DNA from 4 places in the Pantoea dispersa genome. Region 1 is predicted to be linked to each of the others. Evidence: predicted binding sites of a transcription regulator. Region 1 holds the regulator's gene; each other region holds the start of a gene.

The links. The regulator PhoB, encoded in region 1, activates phosphate uptake and scavenging genes when phosphate is short. The targets are predictions, from matches to a motif close to CTGTCATAAAACTGNCNNAT.
Region 2: pstS (phosphate ABC transporter substrate-binding protein PstS) is a predicted target of PhoB. The motif match lies at 2,663-2,682, and genes of this name have one in related genera.
Region 3: glpT (glycerol-3-phosphate transporter) is a predicted target of PhoB. The motif match lies at 2,113-2,132, and genes of this name have one in related genera.
Region 4: K7H94_RS21320 (heavy metal response regulator transcription factor) is a predicted target of PhoB. The motif match lies at 1,570-1,589, and genes of this name have one in related genera.

What each region holds. Positions count from the first base shown of each region.
Region 1 covers NZ_CP082346.1:3,009,024-3,013,463, reverse strand. The annotation lists gene K7H94_RS14180 (AAA family ATPase) at 1-452, opposite strand, end outside; gene sbcD (exonuclease subunit SbcD) at 449-1,666, opposite strand; gene phoB (phosphate response regulator transcription factor PhoB) at 1,864-2,553, shown strand; gene phoR (phosphate regulon sensor histidine kinase PhoR) at 2,569-3,882, shown strand; gene K7H94_RS14160 (PstS family phosphate ABC transporter substrate-binding protein) at 3,901-4,440, shown strand, end outside.
Region 2 covers NZ_CP082346.1:3,995,800-4,000,239, forward strand. The annotation lists gene K7H94_RS18620 (fimbrial protein) at 1-229, shown strand, start outside; gene K7H94_RS18625 (fimbrial protein) at 250-738, shown strand; gene K7H94_RS18630 (fimbrial protein) at 740-1,222, shown strand; gene K7H94_RS18635 (fimbrial protein) at 1,222-1,743, shown strand; gene K7H94_RS18640 (hypothetical protein) at 1,759-2,589, shown strand; gene pstS (phosphate ABC transporter substrate-binding protein PstS) at 2,756-3,799, shown strand; gene pstC (phosphate ABC transporter permease PstC) at 3,886-4,440, shown strand, end outside.
Region 3 covers NZ_CP082346.1:3,751,119-3,755,558, reverse strand. The annotation lists gene yigL (sugar/pyridoxal phosphate phosphatase YigL) at 1-590, shown strand, start outside; gene glpT (glycerol-3-phosphate transporter) at 626-1,966, opposite strand; gene K7H94_RS17515 (carboxylate/amino acid/amine transporter) at 2,371-3,249, shown strand; gene K7H94_RS17510 (YehS family protein) at 3,246-3,728, opposite strand; gene metR (HTH-type transcriptional regulator MetR) at 3,819-4,440, opposite strand, start outside.
Region 4 covers NZ_CP082347.1:561,765-566,204, forward strand. The annotation lists gene K7H94_RS21310 (DUF2817 domain-containing protein) at 1-605, opposite strand, end outside; gene K7H94_RS21315 (transporter substrate-binding domain-containing protein) at 644-1,414, opposite strand; gene K7H94_RS21320 (heavy metal response regulator transcription factor) at 1,682-2,356, shown strand; gene K7H94_RS21325 (heavy metal sensor histidine kinase) at 2,353-3,732, shown strand; gene nfsB (oxygen-insensitive NAD(P)H nitroreductase) at 3,762-4,415, opposite strand.

The DNA.
Region 1 (4,440 bases):
ATCGAACGGGTGAAGCGGGCAAAATCGAGACCGGACAAGGTTTCGATGGCTTTGAGCTTGTCACCGACTTTATCGGCGACGATCTGGTTGTCCGCCACGCGCGCCAGTTCGACGCGCGGCGCCTGCAGTTTACCTTCCGCCAGGCCGCGCGCGCGGTTCTGGCTCCAGAAGGCGCGCCAGGCTTCACCTTTGATCTCAAACTCCACTTCGGCGAGGCACTCAGCGGTGTCACGCGTCATCAGCTGATTTTCGCTCTGCGACAGGCCACCAAGGCGCGGCGTCTGGTGATAGAGCGCCAGACAGATGGCATCCAGCAGCGTGGTTTTACCCGCGCCGGTGGCGCCGGTGATGGCGAACAGCCCGTTGCTGGCAAACGGCTCGCGGCGGAAATCGATAAACCACTCGCCGCGCAGCGCGTTGAGGTTTTTAAAACGCAGCGTCAGAATTTTCATGCGCCCGGATCCTCCAGCGTCGCCAGCGTGCTGCGAAACAGCTGCGTTAACTGCGCGCGCTGTCCATCCTCCAGCTGTTCCTCCAGCGCCAGCCGGCGGGCAAACACCTCTTCAACTTTCAGTTCGCTCAGGGTTTCGTTCTCCAGCCGCGCCAGGCTGCGCTGACGCTGATCGCGGCTGCGGCGCACCAGCAGCACCTCAACCGGCAGCGCCTCGGTAAGCTGTTCGATGCGGCGCTGCAGATCGCTCAGGTACTCCTGAGTGGTGATTTCGATATCCAGCCACACCGGCAGATCGCCTTGATACGTGTGAAACGCGGTCAGCTGCTGTTCAATCTCCGCCATGGCGCCTTTTAACATCTGCATCGGCTGGAATGACGGAATAACCAGCGGTGTGACGGACTCCAGCCGGGTGCTAAATTCCAGCAGGAATACGCTTTTCTCACGCCCCAGCTCATCAAAACTGAGCGCAATCGGCGAACCGCTGTAGCGGATGTGATCGCTGTCGGCGATGCGCTGCGCACGATGGATGTGGCCCAGCGCAATGTAGTCGGCTGGCGGGAAGGCCTGCGCCGGAAAGGCGTCCAGCGTGCCGATGTAGATATCACGCACCGAATCGCTCTTGCTGACGCCCACGGTGGTGAGATGCCCGGTGGCGATGATCGGCAGCGCGCTGTCCATGGCTTCGCGCTGCGCCACGGCGGCGGCATAACAGTGCTGATAGTGCTGCTCAATCGCCTGCAGCAGCGACAGCTGCTTATCGCGTCCGGACTGACCCGCCTGGCTGCGCAGGATGTCGCGCGGACGCAGATAGGGAATGGCGCACAGCAGCGCGCCCGGCGTGCCGTCGCGCTGTTGCAGCGTCAGCACCTGCTGCTCGCCGCCGGGCGTGGCGCTGGTAATGACGCGGGTATTGAGGCAGGCCAGCAGCTCGCGCGATTCATTCAGCGTGGCGACCGAATCATGGTTGCCGGCCAGCACAATCAGCTGGCAGCCGCTGGGCTGCAGCGCCACCACGAAGCGGTTAAACAGTTCGCGCGCGTAGCTGGGCGGCGAACCGGTATCAAACAGGTCGCCAGCGACGATCAGCGCATCCACCTGATGCTGCACAATCGCGGCCAGCAGCCAGTCGAGGAATTGCTGGTGCTCGGCGGCGCGGCTTTTGCTGTAAAAGAACTGACCGAGATGCCAGTCAGCGGTGTGAATAATGCGCATGAATGCTCCGTGCCTGCTATCGCAAAGCGGCAGTATAACCGCTTAACAACGCAATGAAAAAAAAGCGAAACCGGTTGTCACAATTGCGCTTTTTATCTGATTATCATGAGGTGGGTTTTTCATAAAAGTGTCACAAAACTGACGCATAATGGCGCCGCAAACCCCCGTGACATGCCGTCACAATCGCAGGAGTAATAATGGCTAAGCGCATTTTGGTTGTGGAAGACGAAGCTCCCATCCGTGAAATGTTATGTTTCGTGCTGGAACAAAACGATTACCAGCCGATTGAGGCTGAGGACTATGACAGCGCGATTGGCAAGCTGATCGAACCCTGGCCCGATCTGATTCTGCTGGACTGGATGTTACCCGGCGGCAGCGGCATTCAGTTCATCAAACATTTAAAGCGTGAAGCCATGACGCGTGATATTCCGGTGATGATGCTGACGGCGCGCGGTGAAGAGGAAGATCGCGTGCGCGGGCTGGAAGTGGGCGCCGATGATTACATCACCAAGCCGTTCTCGCCCAAAGAGCTGATGGCGCGCATTAAAGCCGTGATGCGCCGTATCTCACCGATGGCGGTGGAAGAGGTGATTGAGATGCAGGGGCTGAGCCTCGATCCCTCCTCGCATCGCGTGATGTCCGAAACCACGCCGCTGGAAATGGGACCGACCGAATACAAACTGCTGCACTTCTTTATGACGCATCCGGAGCGCGTATACAGCCGCGAACAGCTGCTGAATCACGTGTGGGGCACTAACGTGTATGTGGAAGACCGCACCGTGGATGTGCATATCCGTCGTTTACGTAAAGCACTGGAAGTTTCCGGCCACGATCGCATGGTACAAACCGTTCGCGGAACAGGGTATCGTTTCTCTGCCCGCTACTAAACGGAGTCTTTTACCGTGCTGGAACGACTCTCCTGGAAGAGATTACTGACCGAGCTGGCGCTGGTGTGTCTGCCTGCGCTGGTGCTGGGTCTGCTGGTTGGCTATCTGCCGTTGTGGCTGTTACTGGCCGTGTGCGGCGTGCTGTTCTGGCACTTCAAAAATCTGATGCGGCTGTCGCACTGGCTGTGGATTGATCGTTCAATGACGCCGCCCACCGGGCGCGGCAGCTGGGAACCGCTGTTTTACGGCCTGTATCAAATGCAGTTGCGCAATCGCCGCCGCCGGCGCGAGCTGGGCAATCTGATCAAACGCTTTCGCAGCGGGGCCGAGTCGCTGCCGGACGCGGTGGTGCTCACCACCGAAGAGGGCACCATTTTCTGGTGTAACGGTCTGGCTCAGCAGCATCTCGGGCTGCGCTGGCCGGAAGATAATGGCCAGAATATCCTCAACCTGCTGCGCTACCCTGAATTCTCCCGCTATATCCGCCAGCGCGACTTCAACAAGCCGCTGACGCTGGTGCTCAATAACCAGCATCACATGGAGTTCCGCGTCATGCCTTACAGCGAAGGGCAGTGGCTGATGGTGGCGCGTGATGTCACCCAGATGCACCAGCTGGAAGGGGCGCGGCGTAACTTCTTCGCCAACGTCAGCCATGAACTGCGTACCCCGCTGACGGTGCTGCAGGGCTATCTGGAGATGATGGACGATGCCGGGATGAACGAGCGCACCCGCAGCAAGGCGCTCAATACCATGCAGGAGCAGACGCGACGCATGGACAGCCTGGTGAAGCAGCTGCTGACGCTGTCACGCATCGAAGCGGCCCCCGCCATTGATCTGAAAGAGACGGTGGATGTGCCGACCATGCTGCTGCTTTTGCAGCGCGAGGCGGAAACCCTCAGCCAGGGCCGTCACAGCATCCATTTCCACACCGATCCGCACCTGAAGGTGTTCGGCAATGATGAACAGCTGCGCAGCGCGATTTCCAATCTGGTGTATAACGCAGTGAACCACACGCCGGATGGCACGCGCATCGACATCAGCTGGTTGCGCACCAAACAGGGCGCCGAATTTAAAGTGTGCGACAACGGGCCCGGCATCAGCGAGGAGCATCTGCCGCGCCTGACCGAACGCTTCTACCGCGTGGATAAAGCGCGCTCGCGCGCCACTGGCGGCAGCGGGCTGGGGCTGGCCATTGTTAAGCATGCGCTCGGCCACCACACCACGCGGCTGGAGATCAGCAGCGTGCCGCATCAGGAAACCTGCTTCCGCTTCGTGCTGCCACCGCGCTTGATTGTGGCGAACGGAATCCGCGAGAATGTGGCGCAGTAAACGCCACCGGACTCTGTGATGAAATCACTGCTGCTCTCTCTTTTATTACTGTGCCCGCTGCTGGCGACGGCTCAGCAAAGCATGCTGACCGGCAACCTGAGCAGCGTGGGCTCGGACACGCTGGGCTATCTGATGACGCTGTGGGGCGAAGACTTCAGCCGTCAGTCGCCGGGCGTTAATGTGCAGGTGCAGGCGGCGGGATCGTCGACCGCGCCGACCGCGCTGGCCGCCGGAGCCGCTCAGCTTGGCGCCATGAGCCGGCCGATGCAGGTGGATGAGCGTCAGCTGTTTATCGCGCGCTATGGTTATGCACCGCTGGCGGTGCCGGTGGCGATGGATGCGCTGGTGGTGGTGGTCAATCAGGACAATCCGCTGCCGTCCATCAGTCAGCCGCAGCTGGATGCGCTGTTCTCCGTGACCCGGCTGTGCGGCGCACAGCAGGTGCCGCAGCGCTGGGGCGATGTTGGCCTGCATACGGCGAACTGGGCAACGCGCAGTATTCAGCGCTTTGGCCGTAACTCCGCTTCCGGCACCTGGGGCTTCTTCAAGCAGCAGGCG
Region 2 (4,440 bases), 990 kb from region 1:
CGGGACGATCTCGAGCTTTCATCCCAGCCTGCTGGCAACCACAAAAGCGAATCTCGGGATTGCTTTTTATGATCCTGATGATTACAACCTTGCGGTGAATAATAGCTGGTACAGTTTCACCTATCCTGATGTACCGAAAATTACGGCTGCGCCCTATAAGCGAAGTAGTGCGACGTTAACCAGTGGGGATTTTACTGCAACGGCGTTGCTGGTAATTGAATTACAATAACCACAGTTAAAGGATAACTAATGAATAAATTGATTTTGCTGGCGATCTTGTTTAATGCGTTTGTATTACCGGTTCACGCGTTCGATATTCAGGCTCAGTTTCACGGTACGCTGGTTGAACCCCCTTCGTGTGAGGTGAATGGAGCCAAACCGATCGATGTGGATTTTGGTAGCCAGGTGGTCACTACCGAAGTTGACGGCGTCAATTATATCAAGCCGGTGACTTTTACCCTGGACTGTAAAAATAACCCGAAAAATACCATGCGCATGCAGTTCAGCGGCACCGCGCCGTCATGGGATACCAAAGTGCTGACCACCAATAATACTAACCTGGGGATCAAACTGCTGCAGGGCAGCGGCTCCGGCACCCAGCTGAGCCTCAATACCTGGCTCAGCTTTACCTATCCGACGCTGCCGGTACTGCAGGCGGTGCCGGTGAAAAAAACCGGCAGCACGCTGACGGCCGGCGCGTTCAACGGCAACGCCACGCTAAAAGTGGAATTCATCTGATATGCAACCGCTGACGCTTCTAATGTTGCTGGCGCTGCTCGCCTGCTCTGCGCGCGCAGAGGAGGTGAGCTTTTACGGTGTGTTGGTGCCGCCGCCGCAGTGCACCATCAGCGGCGGCAATACGCTGGAAATTGATTTTGGCGATAAGCTCGGCGTCAACAAAATCGACGGCGTCAACTACCGCAAACAGGTGGAGTACCAGCTGGAGTGTCCGCCGCTCGATCCTGAGGCGCCGCCCATGCAGCTGCAGCTGGCGGTGAACGGCGTGGCCACTGCCTTCGACAACGCGGCTTTGCAAACTAACGTGGCCGATTTGGGCCTGCGGCTGACCGCTGACGATAAGCCGCTGCCGCTCAACACGCGCATTCCCCTTGATCCGCTGCGCCCGCCAGCACTGTGGGCGGTGCCTGTGAAAGATCCCAATGGCACCCTGCAGGAAGGGGCATTTGAGGCCAGCGCTACCCTGCTGGCGGAGTATCAGTAATGAAGCCTTTAATCAGAGCCGCACTGCTGTGGCTGGCATTCGGGCACGCAGCGGCGCAGGCGGCGGATAACCTGCATTTCACCGGCGCGCTGGTGCAGGAAGCCTGCACCCTCCGGCCGGGTGATGAAGAGCTACAGATCGATCTCGGCGCAACGCCGGATAAATACCTGTATCTCAATCAGCGCACGCGCGGCAAGCCATTCAGCCTGCACCTCGAGAACTGCGACCCCGCACTCGGCAATACGCTGGAGATCACCTTCAGCGGTAGAGAGAGCGCGGCACTGCCGGGGCTGCTGACGCCGGATGCCGGCAGCCAGGCGCGTGGCATCGCCATCGGGCTGGAAACGCCGCAGGGTAAAGCCCTGCCGTTTAACCAGCCGGCCAGCTTTGCCGTACAGGCGGGGATGACTCAGCTGGATTTTTTCAGCTATATCGCTGGTGAGCCTGATGCCATCAAAGATAAAAATATCGTCAGGGGGCTATTTACGCTATCCGGCACCTTTGCCATCTCTTATCATTAATTTTAGGGTGAGTTCATGATGAGTATGAAATTTTATTTTTTATTTTTTGTTTTTTATTTGTTTTCGGTAAAAACAGAAGCGGTTGTAAAGATAAACTCCATTGTTACTCCTCTGGAGGATTGTCCTTATGACAAATACCCGGATAAAAATAATAATGTTTCAGGATCTGGGGCTTGTTTATTTAATATTACAGCTACTGGCGTGAGTGGTAGTGATAACACGTATATTAAAAACGAATATCTTACTGATTTTTATGTGCATATAGCGGTGATGTATAGATATACAACACCTGTTATAGCATATAGTATTCCTATCCCTAACGTAAAGGAGGGCACGGTAAATGAAATAGCTGCACTGGCAATTAGTGAATGGGGGCTTAGAGTCGTAAATCTCCTAACGTATTCTGATAATCCCATAGCTAAAGTTTGTGTGGCGGTAGGTGAGGTAGCTAACTACACACGCCCGGAATTCGGTAATGAATGTGGAAGTGTCGATCCTGGCCCCGATCCTGACCCTAATCCCGGCAGCTGTGATCTCGGCGGCCCCTATTATTTAAGCCATGGTTCAATGGTCGTTGACTCTGTTAACGGCAACGAAGCACGCGTCAACATCAACGTCAGCTGCACCCAGGACGCTATGATGACCATTATGGCACCCAATGAGTTGGATCTGGGTCTGAACATTGTCAGCCAAATAACGCTGGACGGACTAAAACCTGACGGATTAAATCTGAGCTTCTCAAAACCGGGCCGCCCGCTGGTATTCGCTTCAAAACTGCAAACTATCGGTACGCCCGAAGCTGGCACCTTTGACAAGGTTTACCTGCTGCAGGCCACCATTCAGTAACCTGCTTCCTTTATAGTGATGACAATCGCCGCCTCGGCGATTGTCATATTACTGTCACAATTCGTACATTTCACTGTCATCAAACTGTCCTATTTTGCCTCCAGCAGCAATCACTGACTCTTACTAAAACGGCGTCAAGCCTGATTTTTAATCCCCTGGAGGGAACATGACACTGATGCGTAGCACCGTAGCCCGAATTCTCGCCGCCACCTTCGCAGTAAGCGCGGTTTCTGCTTTTGCAGCCACCGACCTGACAGGCGCAGGCGGGACGTTCCCGGCACCGGTTTATGCCAAGTGGGCAGCAGAGTATCAGCAAGCCACCGGTAGCAAAATCAACTATCAGGGTATTGGTTCCTCGGGTGGCGTGAAGCAAATTATCGCCAAAACCGTGGATTTCGGTGCGTCCGATGCGCCGATGAAAGAGGAAGATCTGCAGAAAAATGGCCTGTTCCAGTTCCCGACGGTGATCGGTGGCGTGGTGCTGGCGGTGAACATTCCCGGCGTTAAATCCGGTGAGCTGACGCTCGACGGTAAAACGGTCGGCGACATCTATCTCGGTACCATCAAAAAGTGGAACGATCCGGCGATCACCAAACTGAACCCGGGCGTGAAGCTGCCAGACACCAACATCAACGTGGTGCGCCGCGCGGATGGTTCCGGCACCTCTTTCGTCTTCACCAGCTACCTGTCTAAAGTGAACGAGACCTGGAACAGCAAAATCGGTAAAGGCAACACCGTTAACTGGCCAACCGGCCTGGGCGGTAAAGGTAACGACGGCGTGGCCGCGTTTGTACAGCGTCTGCCGGGCTCGATTGGCTACGTAGAGTACGCCTACGCCAAACAGAACAACCTGACTTACACCAAACTGGTTGATGCCGACGGCAAGCCAGTGGCACCGAGCGAAGCCAGCTTTGCGAACGCCGCCAAAGGCGCTGACTGGAGCAAAACCTTTGCCCAGGATCTGACCTTCCAGAAAGGCAACGACGCATGGCCGATCACCTCAACCACCTTCATCCTGATCTATAAAGAGCAGGCGAATGCGGAGAAGGGCAGTGAAGTGCTGAAGTTCTTTGACTGGGCGTACAAAGGCGGCAGCAAAACGGCTACGGCGCTGGATTACGCAGCGCTGCCAGAGAGCGTAGCGAATCAGATTCGTGCTGCCTGGAAAGCCAACATCAAAGACAGTTCCGGTAAAGCGCTGTACCAGTAAGTGTATGACCCGGCCAGCGTCCGCGCTGGCCAGCCTGATGGGCGGCCTCGTTGCCGCCCTGATTACCCTCTGAGATCGAGAATTCTATGGCTGCCACTAAGCCGACGTTTAAAGCACCGGGCAAGCAAGGCGACATGATATTCGGCGCGCTGGTGAAGCTCTCCGCGCTGATCGTGTTACTGCTGCTGGGTGGCATTATCGTCTCCCTGATTTTCTCCTCCTGGCCGAGCATCCAGAAATTTGGCTTCTCCTTTCTGTGGACCAAAACCTGGGATGCGCCAAACGAAGAATTTGGTGCGCTGGTGCCGATTTACGGCACCCTCGTAACCTCACTGATTGCCTTAATCATCGCGGTGCCGGTGAGTTTTGGTATCGCCCTGTTTCTGACCGAACTGGCGCCAAACTGGCTGCGCCGTCCGCTGGGTACCGCGATTGAGCTGCTGGCGGCCATTCCCAGCATCGTGTACGGCATGTGGGGCCTGTTTATCTTTGCTCCGCTGTTCGCGGAGTATTTCCAGACGCCGGTTGGCGACGTGCTGGCAAATATCCCGATCGTCGGCGCGCTGTTCTCCGGTCCGGCCTTCGGCATCGGCATTCTGGCGGCGGGCGTGATCCTCGCCATCATGATCATCCCTTACATC
Region 3 (4,440 bases), 740 kb from region 1:
ATAACGCCGACGGCGAACTGGTGTTCAGCCACAATCTGGACAGCGATATCGCCAGCGAGCTGTTTGGCCTGAAGTATCACGATGAGAAAATCCTGACGCACGTTTACCGCGACGATGAGTGGCACATCAGCCGCCATAATCCGCAGGAAGCGGAGTTTTTCCAGGAATCGGTGTTCACCTATCAGGTGTATCAGCCCGGCATGCTGGCCACCGACGGCATCAGCAAAGTGTTCTTCACCTGCGACGATCCGGATCATCTGGTTCCGCTGGAACAGGCGATTGAAGCGCGCTGGGGTGACCGGGTTAACGTCAGTTTCTCGCTGCCCACCTGTCTGGAAGTGATGGCTGGCGGCGTCTCGAAAGGGCACGCGCTGGAAGCGGTGGCGAAACAGCTTGGCTATTCGCTAAAAGAGTGCATCGCGTTTGGCGACGGCATGAATGATGTCGAGATGCTGAGTATGGCGGGCAAAGGCTGCATCATGCGTAACGCCCATCAGCGCCTGAAAGATACCCTGCCGACGCTGGAAGTGATTGGCAGCAACGCCGATGACGCGGTGCCGCAGACGCTGCGTAAGTTGTTCCTGGCCTGAATAAAAACGGGCCGGTATTCACCGGCCCGCTCAGATTATGCCTGCTGCTGCTTGTGGCGATGCTCGCTGACCATGGTCAGCAGCAGTAACACCACCGCCAGCACCGATCCGACAATCATCACTAAGAAACCGCCGTCCCAGCCGAAGAAATCCACGGTGTAACCGACAATCGCACTGGCTGCTACCGATCCACCGAGATAGCCGAACAGACCGGTAAAGCCTGCTGCAGTGCCGGCCGCTTTTTTCGGTGCCAGCTCCAGCGCGTGCAGACCAATCAGCATCACCGGACCGTAGATCAGGAAGCCAATGACGATCATGCAGATCATATCCACGCCCGGATTGCCCGGCGGGTTCAGCCAGTAAATGATGGTGGCGATGGTCACCAGCGTCATGAAAAACACCCCGGTGGCACCGCGATTGCCGCGGAATACCTTGTCCGACATCCAGCCGCACAGCAGCGTGCCCGGAATCCCGGCGTATTCGTACAGGAAATAGGCCCACGAGGATTTATCCAGCGTGAAGTGCTTCACCTCTTTCAGATAGGTCGGTGACCAGTCGAGGATGCCGTAACGCAGCAGATAAACGAATACGTTGGCCAGCGCGATGTACCACAGCAGCTTATTCGGCAGCACGTACTGCATGAAAATCTGCTTCGCCGTCAGCTCCTGTTCGTGGTTCTCGCTGTAATCCGGCGGATAGTCATTCTTCCATGCCTCAATCGGCGGCAGCCCGCACGACTGCGGCGTATCGCGCATCAGCGCAAAAGCGATGATGGCGACGAGGATGGCACCAAACGCCGGCATATAGAGCGCGGCTTTCCAGTCGTTAAACCACGCCATGCCGAGCAGGAACAGCAGCGGAGGAATGCCGCCACCCACGTTGTGCGCGCAGTTCCATACCGACACAATGCCGCCGCGCTCTTTCTGCGACCACCAGTGCACCATGGTGCGTCCACACGGTGGCCAGCCCATGCCCTGGAACCAGCCACACAGAAACAGCAGCACGAACATCACCATGATGCTCGAGGTTGCCCAGGGCACGAAGCCCATCACCAGCATCACGGCGGCGGCGAGAATCAGGCCGGCGGGCAAAAAGACCCGCGGGTTGGAGCGATCCGAGACCGATCCCATGATGAATTTGGAAAAACCGTAGGCGATGGAGATGCCGGAGAGGGCAAAGCCAAGGTCGCCGCGGGAAAAGCCCTGTTCGACAAGGTAAGGCATCGCCAGCGCAAAGTTTTTGCGCACCAGATAATAGGCGGCGTAGCCAAAGAAAATGCCGAAGAAGATCTGCCAGCGCAGACGACGATAGAGCGGATCGACGCGATCGTCCGCCACCTGGGGCTGGTGTGGTGCAGGTTTAAAAATACTCAACATCAGAATGGCCCTCCAGGGCGCAATATAGTTATCGATTCCCAGCAGGTTGGGGCAAAAAAAAGTACGACAGCGAACAGAAAGCAACCTTTCCATTTCGCGCACAGAATAGTGATGGTTACGCGCAGTTACTGTGACGTGTGACACATATGTTACAGTTTTATGACAATAAAGAGCGATATAAACCAGTAAATGTTGGATTTCGCGCATTTCTGCCAGAGAAAACGGCGCGCTGCCTCATAAAAATCGCCGCCCATCGGTCAACCCGCCATGCGAACACGTGCCTACTGACCAGTCAGCGAAGATGCGATCGTGTTTAATTTCATCACATGTCAACCAGATTATCCCGCCAGCGCGCTGTAGTTTGTTTACACTAGCGCCAGTGTTGAACTTTAGGATGCATAACCGTGCTGTTGCTGATCGTTACCACCATTCTGTGGGCTTTTTCTTTTAGTTTAATCGGGGAGTATCTGGCGGGGCAGGTGGATACCTGGTTCTCGGTGCTGATGCGTTTAGGCCTGGCGGCGCTGGTCTTTCTGCCGTTTCTGCGCTGGCGCGGTTACCGCGCTTCAACGTTGCTGCTCTATATGCTGGTGGGCATGCTGCAATTAGGCATTATGTATTTGATCAGCTTCGAGGCTTATCTCTATCTCAGCGTGCCGGAATTCCTGCTGTTTACGGTGATGACGCCGCTGTATGTCACACTGATTTATGACCTGCTCAGCAAGCGCCCGCTGCGCATTGGCTATGCCTTCAGCGCGCTGCTGGCGGTGCTCGGTGCGGCCATTATCCGCTACGACAAAGTCAGCGATGATTTCTGGTTCGGACTGCTGCTGGTGCAGGCGGCCAACATCTGCTTTGCGATTGGCATGGTGGGCTATAAGCGCCTGCAGGAAGTCCGCCCGATGCCGCAGCACACCGCGTTCTCGTGGTTCTATCTCGGCGCAGTGCTGATCGCGGTGATCGCCTGGTGCATCTGGGGCAATCCGCACAAGCTGCCGACCACCACGCTGCAGTGGAGCGTGCTGGTGTGGCTGGGCGTGGCCGCGTCCGGGCTGGGTTACTTCATGTGGAACTACGGCGCGACCCAGGTCGATGCCGGGACGCTGGGCATTATGAACAACATGCACGTGCCGGCAGGATTACTGGTGAATTTGGCGATCTGGCAGGAGAAGCCGCACTGGCCGAGCTTTATCACCGGGGCGATAGTGATTTTTGCGTCCCTGTACGTGCATAAACGCTGGGTACTGGGACACACGGCCAAAAGCAGCAGCTCAGGCGCTTAGCTTTTTTTCGCGGGTGTCGATGGCCGCTGAATCAGCGTTAAACCTTTCAGGAAGTTACGCAGAATCTGGTCACCGCACTCGCGATAATTTTTATGATCCGGGTTGCGGAAAATCGCGCCGATTTCAGCCTGTGACACCTTGAAGTTAGCCTTCAATAAGATATCCGGGATATCGGTGGTTTTCAGCGCGAAGGCGATGCGTAACTTCTTGAGAAAGATATTATTGTTCATGCGGCGCTCAACCGACGGGGCCGGCGCGTCTTCGCTTTTGCCGCGACGGTAGAAAATCAGACCGTTGAGGAAGTAGCCCATCAGCACATCCGGCAGTTTACGAAACGCCTCATCGTCATCTTTCTTCAGCCACGCCTGCACATCTTCACGCGGTACTTCACTGCCCGCCAGCGCAAAAATCTCCACCACTTTGCTGTCGCTCAAATCCAGCATATAGCGCACGCTGCGCAGCACATCGTTATTGGTCATGGTGAAACTCTCCGGTAGCGGTTAAGGCGGCGCATTATAGAGCAGGCAGGGCGGGGATAACAGCACGGGCGACATTGGCCGCCCGCGGCATCAGGACGAGACCGGCTGCAGGGAACCGGGGCGCGAGGCATCGCGCACGTAAGGCAGGTGCTCGCAGGCGTGCTGACGGGCAAAGCGCACAAAGGCCTCCAGCACCGGCTGCCGCTGCTCGCCGTCGCGCATCGCCGCGTATAAACGGCTCCACAATCCGTCGCCCAGCGTGCGCGTCACCACCAGCCCCTGGTGCTCAAAGCTCTCTACCACCCAGTGCGGCAGCGCGGCAATGCCCATGCCGGCCGACACCATCTGGATCAGCAGCAGCGTATTATCCACGCTCTTCAGCGCCGGGCTGACGCCGGCTGGCTGTAAGAAGTTACGCCACACGTCCAGCCGCTGACGCTGTACCGGATAGATCATCAGCACCTCATCGGCCAAATCTTCCGGCGTGATGTGGGCCAGCTGCGCCAGGCGGTGATCCGGCGCCAGCACCAGCCGCACCTCAAAATCAAACATCGGCGCATAGAACAAACCGCTGCGCGGCAGAATATCGGACGTCAGCACCACGTCCAGTTCGCCCTGCTGCAGCGCCGGCTGCGGATCAAAGGTCACGCCGGATTTGAAGTCCATCACCACCTGCGGCCAGCTCTGACGGAAATTGTTCAGGGCCGGCGTC
Region 4 (4,440 bases), on a different replicon from region 1:
TGACGCAGATGCTGTTCGACGATGGCGTGCAGCGTGCGGTGCGACCAGGCCGGCTGCTGCCCGCCATAAAACAGGCCATCTGCTGCCTGATATTGTCCCGCTTCCACTACCCGTTTTAGCGCCGGCCAGCCTGACTGCTGCAGTGTCTCCGCCAGCAGCCGATCGGCATGTGCGCGGTCGCCGTGGTAAAGATCGTGCCATAGCGCATAGTGCGGATTAGCGGGTGCGGGCTGGCTGAAATCGATGAAATTCCGGTTGAGATCGATATTGTCTTCATTGACGCGCCGCAGATGCGCAGCGCCCCATGGATTCAGCAGATGGATCAGCACTAGGGCGCAGTCGGGCGGTAACGCGGCGACATCAAGGCTATCAAGCCAGGCGATCTGGCTGTCTGAACCGTAATAGCCCTCCACACCGTGTGTGCCGGAGAGAATCAGCATGCGTTTGCGGGCCGCCGGATCGCCGATCACCGCGACGTCGGTGTACAGCGCAGCCCCGTCGGGCGCGGTCAGCGGATGGCGATAGGCAGTCAGCGCACCGTGCTGGCGCGTGACGGCGTCCAGGAATCGCGCCCGCTGCTGGGTATAATCAGGGAGTAAAGACATGATTTTCCTGTGCGTGATGAAGGCAAATCGCCCTGCGATTAGGGATAAACCTTAACCTTAAAGTACTTCTGCGCCAGCCGGTCATAGGTGCCGTTGCTGTGCAGCGCAGCCAGCGCATTGTTAATTAAAGTAAGATTGGCCGTATCGCCTTTACGCAGCCCGATACCTACGCCATTGCCCAATAGTGCTTTATCCACCAGCGTGGCTTTATTGACATAGCCCTTGCCTTCCGGCGTGTTGAGAAAGCCCTGCTCGGCCGAAACCGCATTCGCCAGGCTGGCATCGAGTCGACCCGCTACCAGATCCGGGTAGATCTCCATCTGATTCGGATACGAGACCACGTTGACGCCCTGCGGTGCCCATTTCGTTTTGGCGTAGGTTTCCTGAATGGTGCCCTGCGCGACGCCGATATTTTTACCGCGCAGCGTGCTGATGTCCGCCGTCAGCGTGCTGTTGGCAGGCGTCAGCAGCGCGCTGGGCGTGATATACAGCATATCGCTGAACGCCACCTGCTCGCGGCGCTTCTCCGTCATCGACATTGCCGACAGAATGGCGTCAAATTTCTTCGCCTGCAGCGCCGGAATGCTGCCGTCAAAGCCAATCTGTACCCACTGACATTTCACTTTGGCCTGCGCACAGATGGCATTGCCCAGATCAATATCAAAACCCTGCAGCGAGCCATCGCTGGCTTTGGATTCGAACGGTGGAAAAGTGGGATCGACGCCAAAACGCAGCGTCTGCTGCGCCGCAGCCAGTTGGCTAAGGGCGCTGAGTGACAACAGTAAGGCATAAGACCAACGCTTTTTCATGATGCTCTCCGGCAGGCTATCTCACAGGTTTTAACCTTGTAATAACACGATGCCGCTGACACCACCATCAAAAGCGCGCAATAATGCAGAGCAAATTCTTATATATGTTAATGAGTTAGCGAAATTTGTCGCGCCATTAAGTTTTACTTAACGCTCTGTCATGATTTTGTCATCAGGGGCTCATGCCGCTGTCAGCCTCGGTTTTCTATGCTAACCCGCGTTATACTGCCCGCCATCAGCAAGCGGCCGCCACTGCCGGGAGATCGCATGAAAATATTGGTGATAGAAGATGAAGCCGGGGCGCGTGATTACATGCGCAAAGGATTGACCGAGGCCGGTTTTATCGTCGACGTGGCGGAAAACGGTCAGGATGGCCTGTTTTATGCGCAGGAGCACCATTACGATCTGATTCTGCTGGATGTGATGATGCCCGGCATCACTGGCTGGGAGGTGATGGCGCAGCTGGATAAGCAATTGCAAACGCCGGTGATTTTCCTCACCGCCAAAGGCACGGTGGAAGATCGCATCAAAGGGCTGGAACTGGGTGCCGATGACTATCTGGTCAAGCCCTTCTCCTTTGCCGAGCTGCTGGCGCGCGTGCGCACCCAATTGCGACGCGGCAGCCAACAGAAGCTACCCGACATCCTGACGCTGGCCGATCTGCAGCTGGATATTGCCCGTCGCCGGGTCGAGCGCGCCGGACAGCGCATCGACCTGACCAACAAAGAGTTCAATCTGCTGCATCTGTTTCTGCTGCATCCCGGCGAGGTACTGACACGCACGGTGATTGCATCACGCGTCTGGGACATGAATTTTGACAGCGACACCAACGTGGTGGATGTGGCGGTAAAACGGCTGCGGCAGAAAATTGACGGCCCTTTTAACCGACCATTAATTCATACCGTGCACGGTGTCGGTTATCGCTGCGAAGCTGAAACATGAAACCCCGCTCGCTCGCCGTCCGCCTTTCGCTACTGCTCAGTGCTACGGTGGTGGTCATTTTTACACTCAGCGGCATGGCGCTGTATCACACACTGGCGAAGCAGATCGGCGTGCGCGATGACGCAGCCCTACTGACGCGCATCGATCAAATGCGCACGCTGCTGCGCGATGAAGATGCGCTGACGCTGATTCAGCAGAAGCCGCGGCTGTTCGCCAACATGCTGGGCAATACCGAATCGTTGCTGGTGCTGCGCTTTCCCGGCCAGCCGCCGCTGATCGTGATCAATCCTGGCGCGCGTCCGGTGCCAGCCATTACGCCGGTCGCCGCCGATCAGCCGTTAACCCTGCAATCGGTCCACCATCAGCAGGCGGCGGACGGCACGCCGTTTATCGCCGCCGCCGCGTTAACACCAACGCGCGATGGCAGCGGCCAGATCGAAATCATCACAGGTCGCCTGATGAGCGACCGCACGCAGACCCTCACCGGCTATCGCCACCAGATTATCCTGTGCACCGCGCTGGCGGCGCTGCTGGTCGCCGCGATCAGTGTGCTGCTGGTGCGCCGCGGCCTGACGCCGCTGCGCCGGCTGGCAGCGGAAGCCGGGGTGATCGACGTGCGGCGGCTGTCGCATCGCATTGAACTGACCAGCGCGCCAGGCGAGCTGCAACCGCTGCTGGCGGCGCTCAACCAGATGCTGAGCCGGCTGGAGCAAGGTTATCAGCAACTTAGCCAGGTCTCAGCGGACATGGCACACGATCTGCGCACGCCGATTGGCACGCTGCTTGGTCAGACGGAAGTGGCACTGAACCAGCCGCGCAGCGTCAGCGAGTATCAAACGCTGCTGGGTTCCAATTATGCGGAGCTGGAGCGGCTGGCGAAGATGATTGATAACATGCTGTTTCTCGCCAAAGCCGCAGACGCCAGCCAGGCGCTGGACAGGCAACGCATCGATCTGACACCGCTGGGTGAGCGGTTGAGTGACTATTTTGAGGGTATGGCAGAAGAGCATGGCATGCAGCTTGTCATCTCGCTTCACGGCGAGTTGCACGCCGATCCACAGTTGTTACAGCGCGCGCTGGCGAATCTGATCGCTAACGCGCTGCATTACGGCACGCGCGACGGCACCATTCACGTCTCCAGCATTCCGCAGCCAGACGCCGTGCTTTTGGTGGTGGAGAATCAAGGACCGACGCTAAGTCAGGCGCAGCAGGCACGCCTGTTTGACCGCTTCTGGCGCGCCGATGCATCACGCCAGCAGGGCGGCAGCGGACTGGGTCTGTCGATCGTGCGCGGGATCATGCAACTGCATCAGGGCAGTTGCACGGTGAGCAGCGAACACGGCATCACCCGTTTCTGCCTGCGGTTCCCACGTTAAGCGCGCAGGTGCGCACCTGGTTAAGTCCCTTAGATAAATGTGAAAATTTCGTCCTGCGGCAGTCGCGATTTCGGCAGCGTGGCGTTGAAATCTTCCTCACTGCGATAGCCAAGCGAAACCAGCACCACGCTGGTAAAGCCCTGTTCACGCAGGCCCAGCGCCTGGTCAAGTGCGCGCGCATCAAAGCCTTCCATCGGGGTGGCATCAATGCCGAGCATCGCGGCGCCCAGTAACAGTCCGCCCAGCGCCAGATAGACCTGTTTCTCCATCCATTGCGGCACATCGCGCAGCTCATAACGGTGCATATCCACGTAGCTGCGGCGGCTCTTATCCTGCCCGGCTTTGGCTTCGGGTTTGGCAAAACGCCCGTCTTTCTCTTCCTGCGCCAGCACATTTTGCAGGTGCGCTTCATCCAGATCGGTGCGCATGCACAGCGCAATCACGTGTGAAGCGTTCAGCACCTTAGGGTTGTTGTAAATGAACGCGCCGCTGGTGGATTGCGCCATCTTTTCCCGCCCTTCCGCAGTCGACGCGACAACAAAGTGCCACGGCTGCGAGTTAACCGATGACGGGCTGTTGCGCAGCAGGTTAAGCAGCGTGTCGATCTCCTGCTGCGGCAGCGTTTTGCCCGCAGAGAAAGCTTTTACTGTGTGACGGCGGGCAACCGCATCATTAAGGGTCATGAGAGTCTCCTGATTGAAGATTGCG